Regions from separate parts of the Paenarthrobacter aromaticivorans genome, predicted to be linked through region 4. Evidence: riboswitches for the same ligand, from Rfam matches in the RefSeq annotation. Region 4 holds a riboswitch; each other region holds the start of a gene.
What was found. Region 4 has a riboswitch for S-adenosylmethionine ahead of KSW38_RS07680 (aminotransferase class V-fold PLP-dependent enzyme). Riboswitches for the same ligand answer to the same signal wherever they lie in the genome.
Positions count from the first base shown of each region.

Region 1: linked by a shared signal. The riboswitch ahead of metX (homoserine O-acetyltransferase MetX) and the one ahead of KSW38_RS07680 (aminotransferase class V-fold PLP-dependent enzyme) in region 4 are both predicted to bind S-adenosylmethionine.
Region 2: linked by a shared signal. The riboswitch ahead of KSW38_RS16915 (hypothetical protein) and the one ahead of KSW38_RS07680 (aminotransferase class V-fold PLP-dependent enzyme) in region 4 are both predicted to bind S-adenosylmethionine.
Region 3: linked by a shared signal. The riboswitch ahead of KSW38_RS20490 (DUF1737 domain-containing protein) and the one ahead of KSW38_RS07680 (aminotransferase class V-fold PLP-dependent enzyme) in region 4 are both predicted to bind S-adenosylmethionine.

Region 1 covers NZ_JAHOPC010000007.1:166,674-171,206, forward strand. Annotated here, with positions in the region: gene KSW38_RS13115 (winged helix DNA-binding domain-containing protein) at 1-63, shown strand, start outside; gene KSW38_RS13120 (hypothetical protein) at 106-537, shown strand; gene metX (homoserine O-acetyltransferase MetX) at 544-1,665, opposite strand; SAM riboswitch class IV at 1,680-1,794, opposite strand; gene KSW38_RS13130 (bifunctional o-acetylhomoserine/o-acetylserine sulfhydrylase) at 1,992-3,308, opposite strand; gene KSW38_RS13135 (VOC family protein) at 3,535-4,173, shown strand; gene KSW38_RS13140 (CPBP family intramembrane glutamic endopeptidase) at 4,275-4,533, opposite strand, start outside.
Region 2 covers NZ_JAHOPC010000011.1:88,681-93,213, forward strand. Annotated here, with positions in the region: gene KSW38_RS16905 (VIT1/CCC1 transporter family protein) at 57-1,220, opposite strand; gene KSW38_RS16910 (hypothetical protein) at 1,499-1,693, shown strand; gene KSW38_RS16915 (hypothetical protein) at 1,706-2,005, opposite strand; SAM riboswitch class IV at 2,021-2,140, opposite strand; gene KSW38_RS16920 (sodium:solute symporter family protein) at 2,342-3,883, opposite strand; gene KSW38_RS16925 (helix-turn-helix domain-containing protein) at 4,150-4,533, shown strand, end outside.
Region 3 covers NZ_JAHOPC010000016.1:90,060-94,592, reverse strand. Annotated here, with positions in the region: gene KSW38_RS20510 (glutamate--cysteine ligase 2) at 1-147, shown strand, start outside; gene KSW38_RS20505 (hypothetical protein) at 144-740, opposite strand; gene KSW38_RS20500 (O-succinylhomoserine sulfhydrylase) at 751-1,959, opposite strand; gene KSW38_RS20495 (rhodanese-like domain-containing protein) at 1,960-2,370, opposite strand; gene KSW38_RS20490 (DUF1737 domain-containing protein) at 2,367-2,633, opposite strand; SAM riboswitch class IV at 2,648-2,759, opposite strand; gene KSW38_RS20485 (NtaA/DmoA family FMN-dependent monooxygenase) at 2,926-4,254, shown strand; gene KSW38_RS20480 (aromatic amino acid ammonia-lyase) at 4,257-4,533, shown strand, end outside.
Region 4 covers NZ_JAHOPC010000003.1:217,003-221,535, reverse strand. Annotated here, with positions in the region: gene KSW38_RS07685 (class I SAM-dependent methyltransferase) at 1-565, opposite strand, end outside; gene KSW38_RS07680 (aminotransferase class V-fold PLP-dependent enzyme) at 762-2,171, opposite strand; SAM riboswitch class IV at 2,203-2,316, opposite strand; gene hisN (histidinol-phosphatase) at 2,498-3,310, opposite strand; gene rsgA (ribosome small subunit-dependent GTPase A) at 3,365-4,480, opposite strand; gene aroA (3-phosphoshikimate 1-carboxyvinyltransferase) at 4,483-4,533, opposite strand, start outside.

The DNA of each region.
Region 1 (4,533 bases), on a different contig from region 4:
GCCCTGGATGCAGAAGTGGAACGCTACGGGAGGTTCCTGGGCATGGAGACAAAGCGGGTGTGAACCGCGGGACTAAGCTGGGTTAAGACCTAGGAGGCCTGCACCGTGAACAATCTGATCTTCTGGATCATCGTCTGCTCGTGGCTGATTCCCATGGGGATCCGCCTTTACAACCGGTCCCGGGCCCGCCGGCTTCAGGACCGTAATTTCCCGGGCCCAAACTATCCGGGCCCCGGCTATCCTCCGCAGAATCTTCCCGGACCGGGTTACCCGCAGCAGAATTATCCGGCACCGCCATATCCCACCCAGAACTACCCGGGCTATCCCGGGGAACCCACCACCATCCGCCCTGCCGATGCCCCACCGCCGCCAGGACCGGCGTCGAACGCTTCTTCACCTACGTTTCCGAGCCACAGCGGCTCTGAGCAGCAAGGATTCCGCGCGCGAAAGCTCGCCGAACTGGACCTCAAGTTCAGCAACGGCGAGATCGCGATGGAGGACTACATGAAGCAGCGCGGCGACATCATGAACGGATGAGCCGGCTTAGGCGAAGAAAGCCTCGCGTAGTTGGGCTGACAGCTGCCCGATTTCGGTGAGGAAGCCATCGTGTCCGATGGGGGCTTCGATCACGTGGACGGGCACATTGCCTGGCAGATTTTGCGCCAGTTCCAATGACTGGGCCGGAAAATAAAGGCGGTCGGAGTCGACGGCTGCCACAAAGAATTCAGCAGTGGCGGTGGCCAAGGCTTCCTGCAAGGTGCCCCGGCCCCGGCTGATGTCGTGGGACATGAGTGCCTCGGTGATGGCGATGTAACTGTTCGCATCGAACCGGCGCACCAGCTTGGTGCCTTGGTGGTCGAGGTAACTTTCCACCTGGTAGCGGCCACGCTCCCCGAGGACCGGAGCGGCCAGGGGCGTCTCTTGGTGCTGGGCTTCCCGGCCGAAACGGAAATCAAGCTCCAGCGCTGACCGGTACGTGATGTGCGCTATGCGTCGGGCCAAGGCAAGGCCCGCCTCCGGTGTTGGGCCGCCGTAGTAATCGCCGTTGTTGAAGTTCGGGTCCTGGCGGATGGCGAGCGTCTGCGACTGGGCGAACGCGATTTGCTCGGCCGTGCTGTAGGCGCCGACAGAAATAACCGCGCACCGCTGAACACGCTCAGGGAAGGTCACCGCCCATTCAAGTGCCCGCGCCCCGCCCATGGAACCGCCAAGGACGGCGTGCCATGCCTTGATCCCCAACGCATCCGCGAGGCGGGCTTCGGCCACCGTGCTGTCGCGCAAAGTGATCAGCGGGAAGCGGGATCCCCAAGGCCGCCCGTCTGGCGCCTCGGACGACGGGCCTGTACTGCCGTAACAGCCGCCCACGATGTTGATGGAGATGACGAAGAACCGGTTGGTGTCGATCGTCGCACCGGGGCCAACGAGTTGCTCCCACCAGCCTTCCTCATCGGTGGCACCGCGGGCCACGTGCGTGCTTCCCGTCAGTGCGTGCTGAACCAGGACGGCGTTGGACGCATCCTCGTTCAACTGACCCCAGGTCTCGTAGGCAAGCACAACGTCCGGGAGAAAACCGCCGGCTTCAAGTTCCAGCGAACCTACGCCGGCGTACTTGACCGTCCCATCTTCTTTGCCTGGTTTTGGGGGTGCTGTAGCAGTAATGGTCATTCCTTTGACACCTAACCTCGCGCTTGCCTGCCGCCTTGCGTGCGACAGGCCAGGTCTTCACCCGGGGCACCCCACCGCGGAGGAGGGTTGCCGGCCAGCAAGCCGGGGCTGTCACTGGCACTCATGACCTAATACGTAGAGTCTAGGAAAAATACCGCTGTTTTGGCGAAGAATGTGACAGCTGTGTGACGGTTTGGGGCCGCTTCGTTCAGGAACACGCACTGCGGAGGGCCGCCCGGCGAATTTTCGTCGACAGGCGGCCACGCCGCGCAGGCGTTGTCTTAACGGCTCAAACGCGAGGTTCAGCTGCCGTAATCGGACTCCCCCTAAGCGCCTTTGGCAGCCCGGAAACCGGCCTCCAGGTCAGCAATGATGTCGTCCACATGCTCTATTCCCACGGACAGGCGGACAAGGCCTGGATTCACGCCCGCAACCAACTGCTGTTCGGCCGTGAGCTGGCTGTGGGTAGTCGACGCCGGGTGGATAACCAGCGAGCGGACGTCACCAATGTTGGCAACATGGGAGTGCAACTCCAGGCCATCGACGAATCGCTTACCGGCCTCGACGCCACCCTTGATGTTGAATGCCACCACTGCACCGGTACCCCTGGGCCCGTACTTGCGGCCACGGTCGTACCAAGGGCTGGACGGCAGGCCCGCGAAGGCGACTGACTCGACGTCGTCATGGGCTTCCAACCACTCAGCTACTTTGGTGGCGTTCGAGACGTGGCGCTCGACCCGCAGGCTCAGGGTTTCCAGCCCCTGGGCGATGAGGAAGGCGTTGAACGGGGAAACCGCCGAACCCAGATCACGCAGCAACTGCACACGTGCCTTGAGAATGTAGGAGAGGTTGGCTCCAAGCGCGCCGTCCTTGCCAAGGTCACGGGCGTAAACGAGTCCGTTGTAGCTGGGGTCGGGAGTATTGAATCCAGGGAAGCGCTCCGGGTCCTTGCCGAAGTCAAAGTTTCCGGAGTCCACGATCACGCCGGCGATCGCTGCGCCGTGGCCGCCCAGATACTTGGTAGCCGAGTGCACCACGATGTCCGCACCCCACTCGATGGGACGGATGAGGTAGGGGGTGGCGAGCGTGTTATCCACGATGAGCGGCACACCAGCCTCATGCGCGGTGCGCGAAATACCCTCGATGTCCAGCACGTCTTGGCGCGGATTGGACACCACCTCGCCGAAGAACAGCTTGGTGTTGGGCTGCACGGCGTCCCGCCACTGGTCCAGGTTGTCCGGATCCTCCACGAACGTCACGGAGATGCCGAACTTCTTCAGCGTGTGCGCCAGCAGGTTGTAGGTGCCGCCATAAAGGCTGGGACTGGCGACGACGTGGTCTCCGGCCTCGGCAATGTTCAGGATGGCGAAGGTTTCCGCGGCCTGTCCTGAGCTAAGGAGCAACGCGCCCAGCCCGCCTTCGAGGCTGGCGATCCGTTGCTCCACGGCATCCTGTGTTGGGTTGCCGATACGAGTGTAGATCGGGGCGAGCTCGGCCAGTGCAAAGCGGTTGGCTGCGCTCTCTGCGCTCGGGAAAACGAAGGACGTGGTCTGGTAGATCGGAAGCGACCGCGCTCCCGTGGCAGAGTCAGGCTCCTGGCCTGCGTGGATCTGGCGGGTTTCGAAAGACCATCCTTGGGACATTGAATTCTCCTCTTAGTGGCGCGCGGATTTGCCGTTGATCGCTGTAGGCGTGGGCTGGGGCCAGTCTAGGAAGCGCCCGGGGACTTGGACAGTTTTGTGACGAAGACAGTATTTTTCAGTCTTTACGCGACCCGGCGTGACGCGTTCCGGTAGCGCGGAATAACGTCCCATGTTAGTTAGGCTCGCCTTAGCTGAGACCCCGATCACAAAGTGCCAAGATGAAGCCATGCGCATGGATCACGTCTCTTACGCTTGTGAACGAGATGGCCTTTTGGCCACTACCGAACGAATTTCCGCAGCTCTGGGAGTGGACGCAGTCCGGGGCGGAGTGCACCCGCGCTTCGGCACCCGGAACATGATCATTCCCTTGGCGGATAACAAATACCTGGAAGTCGTAGAGGTCCTGGACCACCCTGCTTCTGACAAGGCACCCTTTGGCCAGGCAGTCCGCGCACGCTCGGCGGCTGGCGGCGGTTGGATGGGCTGGTGCGTCGCCGTTGACGACCTCGCCCCCTTCGAGGAACGCCTCGGCCGCTCCGCTGTTCCGGGCAACCGCAAGTTCCCGGATGGCCGCGAACTCGTGTGGCAGCAGATCGGCATTCTCGGCTTGATCGCCGATCCCCAGGTGCCGTACCTGCTCAAGTGGGAGGGCGATCCCTCACTGCACCCGTCCAAGGTCTACGAGAGTGACGTCAAGATGTCCAGCCTCACGATTGCGGGCTCGGCGGAACGCGTTACCGAATGGCTGGGCGAACCCGTGGAGAAGCCGCTCGAGGACGTCGCTGTCCAGTGGATGGCCCCGCACGGTACGCCTGGCATCATGTCCGTCACTTTCGAAACCGCATCCGGCGCCGTCACCATCTGACGCACGCCTTCAAGCTTCGGCCGCCATCAGCGGGTGCCAACGACGTCACCCACCGATGGCGGCCGAATTTCTCTTTAAGGGTCCACTAGCTTTAAGGGGCCCTACCCCAGGCCGATCGCCTTGCCGAAGAGGCTGAAGCCAACGAACGCGACGATGTCCAGCAGCGCATGTGCAATGACTAAAGGCATCACTCGCTTCGTCTTTGTATAGATCCAGGCGAAGACCAAGCCCATGGCGAAGTTGCCGATGAACGGCCCGAAGCCTTGATACAAGTGGTAGCTGCCACGAAGGGCCGCGCTCACGACAATGGCCAGCGGCGTACTCCAGCCGAATTTTCCGAAGCGGTCCATGAGGTATCCC
Region 2 (4,533 bases), on a different contig from region 4:
CATTCCCTACGCCCCGGTCACGCGGGGCTGCGCGGAGGACGAACCAACATTACCGCCTAGACGATCAACGTTCCGAACGCGAGGCCTAGCCCATAAGTGGCGGCCGCGGCACCCAGGCCGATCGCCAGCTGCCGCAAGCCACGGCTCAGCGGTGAGGTCCCGGACAACAGCCCGACGACGGCGCCAGTCGCCAGGAGCGCGATGCCCACCAGAACACCGGCTACTGTCAGTGCCGCCACACCCGTCATGCCGAAGATAAACGGAAGGATGGGCACGATCGCACCCGAGGCGAAGAAGCAGAAGCTGGACATCGCAGCACCCCAGGCAGAGCCGACCATTTCGTGGTCATCGGCGGGCTGCTCCTTCTCCGGTTGCAAGGAGAGGCTGGGATCGCAGTCGCAGCTGAAGAGTCCCATGCGCTCGGCGGCACGGTGCTCGGCGGCCTCACGGGTCATGCCGCGGGCCAGGTACACCAGCACGAGCTCATTGTGTTCGATGTCCAAAGAAGGGGCGGCCGTGAGGGTAGCCTGCGTGGGTAGCGTGGCGTTAAGCAACTCCCGTTGCGAGCGGACCGAAACGTACTCGCCGGCACCCATGGACAGGGCCCCGGCCAGCAATCCGGCAACACCGCTCATAAGGACCACCGGGCTGGGAACGCCCGTTGCGGCCATACCCATGACCAGTGAAAGGTTGCTCACCAAGCCGTCGTTGGCCCCAAAAACGGCAGCGCGGAAGGTACCGGAGAGCCTGTTGCGTCCACGGGTGGCAAGGCCCCTGACAACTTCTTCGTGGATTTGTTCGTCGGCAACCATGGCCGCAGTGGCAGCGGGTTCTGCACCGTAGGGGGAACGGCCTTCCGCACGCTGGGCCAGGGCGAGCACGAACACCGAACCGAAGTGCCGGGCCAGGAAGCCAAGTAGCTGGCTCCGGGTGGACGCCCCCTTCGGCATTCCAGCGTGCTCTCCGAGGAGCTTGAGCCAGTGTGCCTCGTGCCTTCCTTCTGCCTCGGCCAAGGCGAGCAGGATCTGGCGTTCTTCGCCGTCACGACGCTGGGCGAGTTCCCGGTAGACGGCGGCTTCGGCTCGCTCGTCGGCCAGGTATTGACGCCACCGCCTGATGTCCGCCGATGTGGGCCGGGCTGGTTGGGGCGGTGTTCCGGATCCGGGGGCGGGGTCCGGAGCGGGGCTCGACGAACCGTGGGATTCCTGGTGCTTCTGCACTTTTTCTCCTGTGCTGGGTGGGGTAGTTGCGGCCCCATTGCACGCCCACTGTACCGCTTATTGGCGCGGATTTTTGGCCGGTATTCCTTAGTTGGAATGTTCGGCATGCCTTAATTTACGAAGGTGCAATCCTCTGCTTTGAGCCTTTCCTTGGGTCCATGTTGGCCGTTGCCTTGACCCTCTTCAGGCACAGTGCTCAGATGGAAGGACAGGGGCGGGGGCCCTCCCCGCACTCGGTCAGCAGGCTGCTTGCCAGCCCACCAGACGGAGGTTGCAGCATGGACACCACCGAACCGCACGCCAACCACCCGGAACGGGAGACCATCGAGTCAGACCCCGCCTACGACTACAGCGAAGACCAGGAAGTCGACGAACCCTGGGTGGAGGAAATCGACGTCCCTGAAGACGACGAGCGGGTTGTCCCCCTGGATGAAACCGAAGAATTCCGCGGGGAAGAAGACGAAGAATTCTAGGACTCTTTTCTTCTAGGCAGGGCCCTCCTCATCCAAGGTGAAATGCCGCTCCAGTCCGGCCGGACGCCCCAGCGCTGCAACAGTCACCGTTAACGTCCTCGACGATGCACACCACCGCGATGGACGCACAGCCTGGGCAAGAGCACGCGCCAACAGCTGCGCTTCAGGGTGCCGGAATCGGGTCAGGCCACCGTTCAGGAACAGGGTCACAGTCCCACGGACAAGGTCGACGCCGGGAATCACCGGAACGGTGGGCGTCTCGGATTTGGTGGGGGTCGTTTGAGTTGGGCTGACTACACCTTGGTACGGCAAGGACTGCTCCTTTAGGGAGTGCTCTTGCCCGCTCGGTTGTCTCTGGTCCGGGGCGGGCCGCTTCCTCATCCGAACCACCCGTGAACATGGGGTTGGTGTGTGGCCAGTCGGAGCTTTGCGCCACCTCTCTTGAAGCTGGGACCACTGTACTGGAGGAGTGCTGTCCTGAAGAACTGCGGGTGGGTTGTTGTGGGGCCTGGTGTGCGTGCCAAGGGGTGTGGATGGGGCGCAGAGTGGGACCCACAACGCGGCGACTCGGGACGGAAAGCGCAACGGCGACGCCGCCCCGGAAAGGGGCGGCGCCGCCGTCGAACATTACCCGGGGCTGGGCGTCAGCTAGCTGGCGTTGTGGCTGCTGACAGGGTGGGCCTCCAGCGGCAGTTCTTCCGAGACTGCCCCGGCCACGCGCTTGTCCCACGCGGCCCGGACTTCGGGTTCGGTGGGTGGCGTGAGGAGGGAGATCACGACATAGGCCACGAACGAGGCCGCCAGGCCGTAGTAGATGGGTTCGTTGGCGTAGACGCCATCGACGCTCGGAATGACTCCAATAGCGAACAGAATCAACAGTGCCAGGGTCAATACAGAGCCCACTGCCATGGACCATGCAGCGGCGATACCGGTTCCGCGCTTCCACACCAGGCCGCCGAGAATCGCGACGAGGAGGCCGCCCACCAGGATGTCGTAGGCAATGGTGAGGGCAACAACCACGTCCTGCGCGGCCATGGAGATCACCACTGCAACGATGCCCAGGCCCAGAACCCAGTAGCGGTTGGCTTTGACGTCGTGCTCAGGGTTTTCGGTGTCGTCGGTGTTGATGGTCTTGCCGAACCAGCTGGCGACGAACGGAACAACATCTGCGCGAGCCACCGTGGCGGCGGCAATCAGGGCACCTGAAGCGGTGGACATCATGGCTGCAACAGCTGCGGCCATGACCAGGCCGCCAATGCCGATGGGCAGGATGTGCGTTGCCACTTCGGCGTACACCACGTCCTTGCCGAGGTTGGCGACATCGATGTTGGGGAGCGCCACCCGGGCGGCCAGGCCGATCAAGGCACCGGCTACACCGTAAAGGATGCAGTAAACGCCGGCGGTAGCTCCACCCCAGCGTGCAACCTTTGGAGTCTTGGCCGTGAAGACGCGCTGCCAGATGTCTTGGCCGATCAGGAGTCCAAGGGTGTAAACGACGAAGTACGTGATGATCGTCTGGACACCGATGCCGTCGATCTGGAAGAAGCTCGCATCGACGCGCTCACGGATTCCGTCGAGTCCTCCGGCCGCGTTCATGACGAAGGGGAGCATCAGGAAGAAGATGCCTACGGTCTTGATGATGAACTGGACCTGGTCGGCCAGCGTGATGGACCACATGCCACCGATGGTCGAGTAAACAAGCACAATTGCGCCGCCGACGGCGATCGCCATCCAGCGTTCCCAGTCGAAGAGGACTACGAAGATGGTGGCGTATGCGCCGGTGGACGTGGCACAGAGCATGAGGGTGTAGGCGAGCATCACGATTCCGGAGGTCTGCGTGGCCTTGCTGCCGTAGCGAAGGCTGAGCATTTGGGAAACCGTATAGATCTTCAGGCGCTGGATGGTGCCAGCGAAGAGCAAGCTCAGCAGGAGGACGCCGGAGCCGATTGCGACTACCAGCCACATCCCTGAGATGCCGAACTTGTAGCCCAAGCCGACGCCGCCGACCGTGGATGCGCCACCAAGGACAACCGCGGCCATGGTGCCTGTGTAAAGGAAGGGGCCCAGGCGGCGGCCAGCCACCAGGAAGTCGCTGTTGTTCTTGGTGCGGGACTTGCCCCACCAACCGAATGCAAGCATTGCAAGCAGGTACACCACCACAATGGCGATGTTTATGAACGATGAGTCCATGAGTGGCTCCTTGGAGCTGGTGCACGGAGTTTGGGGGTTTCGACGTTACTCCTGGGAAGTGCCGAAGTCTCCGTGCTGATGATGGGAGATTGGGGATCGTGTTGTGCCTCACAGACAACACTTGTTGCCTATGAGGATATGTTGTGATGGGAGTAACAGTCAAGGGGCTTTGGTCATCCTCGGGCTGTTAAGGGCTCCGGAGGCCCGCGGTCCCGCTACTATTGCTGCAATGACAGGGCCCAATGACAGGCCTGAAAGGTTCGTGAATGAAGGCTCTCCCCGTTGAACCAAGCAACGTTCCTGTTGCTATCGGTTCCAGAATCCGCGCAGCCCGCCAGGCGCAGCGACTCACCATCGAGCAAGTGGCGGACGCGACAGGCCTAACCAAAGGCTTCCTCAGCCGTGTCGAACGCGACCTGACCTCGCCGTCGGTCGCTTCACTTGTAACCCTTTGCCAGGTCCTGTCCGTGTCGGTAGGAGACTTGTTTGCCGCTCCGGAAACGCACCTGACCAGGCGCGACGACGGCCCCCGGATTTCCCTGGGTGGCCAGGGCATTGTGGAGCGCTTGTTAACAGCCCGATCGGAGCGGCGGCTGCAAATCCTTCAGGCCACCATCGAACCGCGGGGTCGTGGTGAAAACGAGCTCTAC
Region 3 (4,533 bases), on a different contig from region 4:
GACGCCCAAAATCCGCCGGGGAGTCCGCCCAGCAACGAGGCCTTGGGGGCCGTGGTTGGGCATGCGGTGACGGCGACGATTCGCGGCGCCACCGCAGACTCGCGCAAGGAGCGGGCGCCCATCCTGACCAGGGTCCGCAGGCCCTAGGCTTCTGCGGAGTCAGTCTCTTCCCACGTCATCAGGTACGCCCCCGCTAAGCCTTCGACGATGTAGAACACGAAAGGCGGGATGTCCTTCTTGGCCACAAGGATGGCGCCGTAGACGGGCGCGCTGGCTGCAGCAGTGACTCCGATCCATCGTTTGGCGGGGGATGCCAGGAGGCTTCCGCCCAGCGCCGCCAAGGCAAGAACGTGGAGCCCCGAGTAGGCCAGGAATGGCGCATTGGATCCGCGGCCGTAAGCAAAGCGTTCCAGGTCCGAGGCCCGACGCGACAAACTGGATACAAAGAGCGGGGCACCTGCGAGCAAGGCGGCCGCGGCTGCAACAGCCCACCGCTTTGCCCGTCCGCCCGGAAGACGACGGGCAAAGGCTGCGAATCCCACCGGCACCGCGACGGTTCCAGCAGCAGCGAGGTGCTGCCCGATAACCCAGCCACGCTGCCCGGCCTCGAGCATACGAAGACGTTCGACGGCATCGGGGGTGATGTAGACGCGCGAGACTGGTGAGATCCCTGCCAACCACACCGCCGTGCCGGCAACGATGACCGTTCCGGCACGGCGATAGGGATGCTTCACGCTCATGGCATGAAGGTTAGACCTGTTTGAGGGCCTTCTCCAGATCCAGGATGAGATCGTCCACGTCTTCAAGCCCCACGGACAAACGGACCACGCCGTCTGAAAGGCCGATTGCCGCGCGCCCTTCGGGCCCCATGGCCCTGTGCGTGGTGGTGGCCGGGTGCGTGATGAGGGACTTGGAGTCGCCCAAGTTGTTGGAAATGTCGATGACGCGCAGTCCGTCCAACAGCGCGAACGCGGCGTCCTTGGCGGAACGCCCGGACGAGGGCAGCAACTCGAATGTCAGCACGGTACCGCCGGCCTTCATTTGCTTGGCTGCGAGCTCGTACTGAGGGTGCGATTTCAGCAAGGGGTACTTGACCCAGTTGATGGCGGGTTGCTGCTCCAGCCATTCCGCGATTTTCAAAGCGGAGGCCGAACTGTGGTTCACGCGCAAGCCAATGGTTTCCAGGCCCTTGGTCAACACCCAGGCGTTGAACGCGGAGAGCGACGGACCGGTGTGGCGCATCAGCTGCTTGACCGGGCCATCGATGAATTCCTTGGTGCCCAGGATCGCACCGCCCAGGACACGCCCCTGGCCATCGATGTGCTTGGTGCCGGAGTACACGATCACGTCCGCGCCCAGCTCGCCGCAACGCTGCAGCAGCGGAGTGGCAAAGACATTGTCGACGACGACGGTGGCTCCCGCAGCATGCGCAAGCTCGCTGACGGCGGCGATGTCCACGATTTCCTGCATGGGGTTGGAGGGCGACTCGAAGAACACGGCGGTGGTCGGTTCTGAGAGGGCAGCACGCCACTGGTCGAGGTCGGGACCATCGACGAATACCGTCTCGACACCCCAGCGCGGCAGGATCTCGTTGAGGATCACGAAGCAGGAGCCGAACAAGGAACGGGCAGCGACCACGCGGTCCCCGGCTGCCAGCAGGGCACCCAAGGCGGTGAAGACCGCAGACATGCCGGACGCCGTCGCAAAGCATGCCTCGGTTCCTTCGAGCAGCCGCAACCGCTCCTGGAACGTGGCCACGGACGGGTTGCCGTAGCGGGAGTAAACGAAGCGTTCGTCCTCGCCGGTGAAGGCGCGTTCGGCGGCTGCAGCGGATTCGTAGACGAAGCCGGAGTTCAGGAAAACGGGTTCGGACGTCTCCTGGAAGTTGGTACGGTCAAGGCCACCGCGTACTGCCTGTGTGTCAGGGCTCCAGCTGGCGGCATCGGGATTGAAAGTCACTTAGTCATTCCCCAGGTTCGTTGGCAGGCCGCGGTTTTTCCAGCCGTTGATGGTGCGTTCGCCGTAGCGGTCCGGGTCGCCTTCGAAGCCCTCAAGCACGTTGTAGGCAGTGAACCCGGCCTGCGTCGCGGCGATGGCGGCGGAGATGGAGCGCTGGCCTGAGCGGCAGATGAAAACGAGTTCCACGCCCTCGCCCTCGGGTGCCTGCTGTTGCAAGTCCTCGATGAAGCGGGAGTTGGGGATGCCACCGGCAAGGTTCCACTGAATGAACAGTGGATCATTCTCTGTGGCCTTCGTGTCGGGAATGCCGATGTGGGCCCACTCGGCCTCGGTGCGGACGTCCACCAGGATGGCGCCTTCTTCAAGCTTGGCCCACGCGTCCTGCGGGGTCAGGTCACCTGCGTAACTCATGCGTGTCCCTCGAATGCTTCTTCGTCGTCGTCGTTCTCCAGTTGGTCAACGGCATTCGCGACGGCGGCGTCTGCGTTGGCGATGGCAGCGGGCAGGACGACCGCCTGCGCCACGATGACATCCGTGCCGTTGAACGTGGCTGCCGGGCTGCCGTGGAGCACGTAGCCGTCGGCGAGGGCCGTGGTGATCCGCTCGCAGAATTCACGGGTATCCGGACCTGTAATCAGGCGGTAGGAGAGTTTTTCTTCAGTGGGTTCAGGCATTGGCTGGTGCTCCTCAGTCACGCTTGCAGTTCGAAGTGTCGATACGCCGAGTAGTCACCTGAGGCACCCCGCCGGAGAGAGGGTTGCCGACCAGCAAGTCAGGGCTTTGCGCTGGTGCTCATTACTCAAGAAAAAAGTAGCATCCCGCGGTGGCGGCCCGCACTTGCAGGCGGTTACGTGCTCGTCATGTTGCGTAACCGGCCGGTGCTGGAGTAGCGGCCCAAATATGACGCCCCAGGAGCATAATTGACGCAGTACGACCCCCTGTAACTTCGCAAGAAATCAGGTCGCGGTGAACGGACAAGGCAGTTCTACACTCAAGCCCATGCTGCATTTCGGATGGTTCGTGGGGCACGGTTTCGGTGTCCAGGGATGGGGAACTCCCGGCTACAGCCTGGGTTACGACTGGAAGAAACCTGCCCTGTATCAAGACGCCGTGCGCGCGTTCGAGCAATCCGGCCTTGATCTTTTTATTATCGAGGACTCTCTCACTGTTCCTGATACTTATGGCGGCTCCGCCGAGGTCTCGCTGGCACACGCCTCGTTTGCGCCCAAGCATGATCCATTGGCCCTGGTGCCGTACCTTCTTTCCGCCACCAAGCACCTTGGAATTGTGCCGACGGTCAGCGCATCGTTCTACCCGCCTTTCACAGCCGCCCGGCTCTTGGCCACGCTGCAGCACTTCTCCGAGGGGCAGCTCGGCTGGAACGTTGTCACCTCCGGCAGTGACCTCGCAGCACAGAATTACGGTTTGGATCAGCAGATTGAACACGACCTTCGGTATGAGAAGGCGGAAGAATTCGTCGACGTCGTCCGGCAGCTTTGGCGCAGCTGGGAACCCGACGCTGTGCTCGAGGACGTTGAGGCGGGCGTGTTCGCCGACCACACCAAAGTGCATCCGATTAACCACCAAGGCGACTTCTTCAAGGTCAGGGGTCCACTAAACACGGCGCCTCTGCCGGAGGAGCCCGTACTGGTGCAGGCCGGTGCTTCTCCTCGGGGCAAAGCGTTCGCGGGTGGGCATGCAGATGTGGCGATCGCCTTGGCGCGTGGCGTTGACGGCATGAAGGCTTACCGGGATTCCATCCGTGCCGAGGCTGCGAAGGCGGGCAGGAACCCCGACGACGTTAAGGTCCTTTTCGTGTTGAAGCCCACCGTGGTTGGTTCAACAGCGGAGGCCGAGGAGTTGCGTGCGCAGCGCCGTGAGCTTACCCAGCGTGATATCGACAGCCAGCTCAACTCGATCTCCTATCTGTCAGTGATCGACTTCAAGCAGTTCGACCTCGATGCGCCGTTGCCTGAATTGAGCACCAACAGCAACCAAGGCACGTTGGAGCACTTCGCCAAGGCAGCGCCTCCGGGGTCTACCCTGCGCCAGATCCTGCAGGCACGAAGCGGTGGTGCCGGCGATTCGATTATCGGCACGGTTACCGAGATCGCGGACTATCTTCAAGAAACCGGCGAGGCCGTGGGCGGCGACGGCTTCCTCTTCTCCGGCTTCGTAGACCCCGTGACTGTGCACGGCGTGTTGGACAAGCTCACCCCCGAACTGCGACGCCGTGGCCTGCTGAGGAAGAGTTACGGCGACGGTGGCTTCCGCCAGAATCTTCTGGACTTCTGACGATGTCCTCCGAACCCAGGACCCTGGTGATCGGCACATCGCCCGTGGACCCTGCAAGCGTGGCGCAGGCTGCCTTGAATCCGGCGTTTCACGTGAAACTCAACCACGATGCGTTGTCTTTGATCGGCCGCTCACGCGAAGTGCTGGAGCGTGCTGCGACCTCAGGTCAGAGAGTCTACGGCCTCAACACCCTCCTCGGATCCGGACGCGATACGGCTGTGGAGGAGAGGTCGGTCCTTGCCTATCAAATCCAAGTAGTCAGGTATCACAACAGTGGCG
Region 4 (4,533 bases):
CCTCCGGTGACACCGCGTCCTCCCAGCTGGTGAGATGGCTCTCCAAGTCCGTGAATTCCGGTCCGATAACTGGCCGGAAACCGGGCTTGTGCACATCTCCGGCGTGCATGATTCGTGACAACCTGTGAACCCAGGGCACGGAAGTGTCCAGCTGGTTCCAAATGAGGCCAAGGACTCCATAGGGACGGAGGATCCGGGCAATCTCTTTGCTGGCTTTCATCGGGTCACACCAATGCCATGCTTGGGCAACGCTGACGACGTCGAATGCTGAGTCCGCCAGCCCTGTGGCCTCGGCTGTACCCTCCAACACCTCAACGCCGGGATAGGACTTTCGAAGTTGCTCCAGCATGTCTGTGGAAGGATCGACGGCGGCCACCTGCAGGCCGCGTTCCACGAGCAACGCGGTGAATTTTCCTGTGCCTGCACCAATATCAGCTGCGGATTTCGCTCCAAGAGGAAGAAGCCAATCCACTGAGTCTGTGGGATATCCGGGCCGAACCCGATCGTAGTGTTCGCCGCCGTCCTGGAAGCTCTGGCCCAGTTCGTGGCGTCGCGTGGCATGCAGCTTGGGACCACCCGGCCTGCCAGCGCTGCTGGAAAGAAGGCTGCCGGAAACACTTCCGCCGGAATCCCGAGGGGAACGCACGGCCACGCACTGACTCCTTTACCGCGAACGCCATTTACCCTACGAATTTACCGCACGGGCGACAATGATGATCCCGGCCTGGGCCAAGGCACCGCTGACCAAACTGTGGCAGTGTTTAGTCGATCGTGCAGGGTGCAGCCCCTGCGGTGCCCGGGGTGTTTGGTGCCCATTCCGGATAGGTGCGGTGGTCATTGGCCGGTACCCATCGGCCCTCATCCACTACATAGTCCCAACCCAGACCCGTGCGCTTGAGTTCTTCGATACCAGCGAGCAGTCGTGTGGCATCCTCCAGACGCGAGCCTACGCCGAAGCTGGCTCGCAGCGAGCCTGAAGGGAGGCCGAGCCGCTTGAGGAGGGGATGGGCGCAGAAGCGCCCGTCACGAAGTCCTACGCCGTGTTCGGCGGCGAGGTAGGCGGCGACCAGCCCGGCGTCGAATCCTTCCACGGAGAAGTTGACCACGCCGATGGTGTCCTCGGAGTCGCTGAAGATCCGGTGAACGGTCACGCCGTCGATTGCTTCAAGTCCCTGTACGAGGTATGAGCGGATGGCAGCTTCATGGGCGTGCCAGGCCTCTTGATCCAAGTCGGCGAGCACCTGCGTCGCACGGGCCAGTGTTGCCGCGCCGAGGACGTTGGGGGAGCCGCCCTCATGGCGTGCAGGACCGGAAGCCCAGCTGACCGAGTCCAAGCGGGCTTCACGAACGGCGCCACCGCCAGCAAGGTGGGGAGTGCCGGCGTCAAGCCAGTCAGGACGACCCACAACAACACCGGCGCCGAACGGAGCGTAGAGCTTGTGCCCGGAGAACACGATGTAGTCGACGTCTGCTGCGGCGATGTCGATGCGGCGGTGGGGGGCAAGCTGAGCGGCGTCCACCACAATCCGGGCTCCGTATTCGTGCGCAAGTGCCGCGAGCTCCGCGATCGGCAGGATTTCACCGGTCACGTTCGAGGCCCCGGTGACCGCCAGCAACGACACGCCGCCTTGGCTGAGTTCCTCGCGGAGCTTGGCCACGGTAGCTGTCAGTGTCGAAGCAGCTACGACACTGCGGTGAGGGACACCCTGCCATGGGAGGAGATTGGCATGGTGCTCGATGTCCAGGTAAAGGACCTCGCCCGTTGGCTTTCCGTCCAGCTGAGGGAGGCAGCCCGCCAACAGGTTCAGTGAGTCCGTGGTGTTCCGGGTGAAGATCACGGAATCGTCGGGACGGCCCCCAACGAACTCCCGGACGATGTCGCGGGAATTCTCGTAGACCGAGGTGCTGATCTGGGAAGCGTAGCCCGCGCCGCGGTGGACACTGGCGTAGTAGGGGAGGATCTCGTTGAGATACGCAGAAACGATTGTCAAGGCTGGAGCGGATGCTCCGTAGTCAAGGTTGGCGTAGCGGACGTGGCCACCCTGGATCAGGGGAGCTTGCAGCTCTGCACCTGTGACGGCGGCCAAGGGCCTGCCTGCAGCGGCTTCGTGCCTTGCTTCTTCGACCACAAGGGACGTCAGAACGGTGGAGTTGAACGTAGCAGTGCTCATGGGACCTCACTCAAGAGGGACCCCCTACGGGGATCCGCGCTTGCCGCATCCGTTCCGGACCGGCCGGGTCGTCACCCGGGGCACCCCACCGCGAATGGAGGGTTGCCGGCCAGCAAACCGGGGTTTAGCGCTGGCACTCGTGACCTGTAAAGAGGTTAGGTCACGCCTCTGGCCTGTTCCAAAGTCGCCCGCTTTGTTAAGCACATTGTTACGAAGGGTCTTCAAACTGGGCTTTGGGCGAAGAAAAGACGGCGGATGCCCCGAAAAGGAGGCACCCGCCGTCGAAAATTCTGTGCAAAGCCTGTTTGCTTGTTGGTGCTGCTGGGTCAGAGGAGGTCATCCAGGGCAGGGTTGAGCCGCTTGAGGACCTCTGAATGCAGGATGGAGTTGGTTGCCAGGGCGTTGCCGCCGAAGGGGCCGTCCTCGCCTTCCAACGAGGTGAACCGGCCGCCGGCTTCCGTCACAATGGGAACGAGTGCTGCCATATCGTAAAGATTCAACTCTGGCTCGCAGGCGATATCCACAGCCCCCTCGGCAACCAGGCAATAGGACCAGAAGTCGCCGTAGGCGCGCGTGCGCCAGATGTCTTCCGTCAGCCCCAGGAATTCGTCCAGATTGCCGCGTTCCTTCCAACCGGAGAGGCTGGAATATGACATTGAGGCATCCGCCAACCGCGACACGTTTGACACCTTGAGCCGGGTGGCTGAAGCCAGTGAGCGGCCCATATAGGCGCCCATGTCCTTTGCTGCCCACCAACGCTTGCCCAGCGCGGGAGCGCTGACAACCCCAACGACCGGCTCGCCTTCGTCAACGAGTGCAATCAGGGTGGCCCACACGGGAACGCCCCGAACGAAGTTCTTGGTTCCGTCGATGGGGTCGATGATCCAGCGCCGGGAGCCGTGGCCGCTGCTGCCGAACTCCTCGCCGAGGACGGCGTCACGGGGGCGGGAACGCGACAATTGGCCACGGATGGCTTCTTCCGCAGCCTTGTCGGCATCCGTCACGGGCGTGAGGTCAGGCTTGGTCTCGATCTGCAGATCCAAGGCCTTGAAGCGGTCCATGGTTTGGGCGTCCACGGAATCCGCCAGCACGTGGGCCAGTCGCAGGTCGTCGTTGTAGCTGGAAACGGGTTGGGTCATGCCACCAAACTATCGTGAAACGTTCCCCGCAGTTGGATCGTGGTGCACTGACACTTAGTTGACGGTACCGAGTTCCTTGGTCTCTTTCGCTTCCAAACGCGGGTCCGCGCCCAGCAGTCGCCGGAGCGAAGACAAGCGGGCCACTCCGGAAGGACCGGCATGTCCCTCGTTCACCCACGCGTCAAGTCCGCAATTGATGGCGCTGGCATCGTGCTTGCAACCGCGGTCGCAAGTTTCGGTGCCAGGTTCCAAATCGGGGAAGGAATGCACGATGCGGTCGGGGTCCACGTGTGCCAGGCCGAAGGAGCGGATACCGGGTGTATCGATGATCCAGCTACCGGGAGGTGCGTCTGCCAGCTTCAGGGCCAACGCCGACGACGACGTGTGCCGGCCCCGCCCGGTGACGGCGTTGACACCACCGGTAGCACGCTCGGCTCCTGTGAGGGCATTAACCATGGTGGACTTGCCGACGCCCGAATGGCCCAGCATGACAGTCACTTTTCCATCAAGGTGGGCCCGCAATTCGGCAACGGCGCGGCTGTCCAGCCGCGCTGACAGTCCGTCGTCCGAGCGGGCGTCAATGCCGGACGCTTCATCGTCTGCCGTACGGCTGATGATGATGGGAAAGTCCAGGCTGAGATAGTTGGACAACAGCTCGGCAGGGTCCTTGACGTCTGCTTTGGTGACGAGCAGCAGGGGCTCGATACCGGCGTCGTAGGCTGCAACCAAGGCGCGGTCGATAAAGCCGGTTCGGGGCTCCGGATTGGCCGCGGCGACCACCACCACAAGTTGGTCTGCGTTGGCCACCACCACTCTTTCGATGGGGTCGGTATCATCAGCGCTGCGCCGGAGCAGCGTCCTGCGCTCCTCTATGCGGACCAATCGGGCAAGGGTATCCGGCTCTCCCGATACATCGCCCACCAAAGCGACAAAATCGCCGGGAACAACAGGGTTTCGTCGGAGTTCACGCGCGCGTGCAGCGATGATAATGCGTTCATCAGAGGAGTCTTCCCCAACGATGGCGGTGTATCGCCCGCGGTCCACCGTGATGACCCGGCCGATGACCGCGTCATCATGACTGGGGCGGTCTTTGGTGCGGGGCCTTGATCCTTTTTTGTTCGGACGGATCCGGACGTCGGATTCGTCCCAGGAGCTTGCGTCGCGGCCCATGGTCAGTTGCTGGCCTCACTGGTGACGGTTTCATCGTCGCCTGTGCCCTGCTG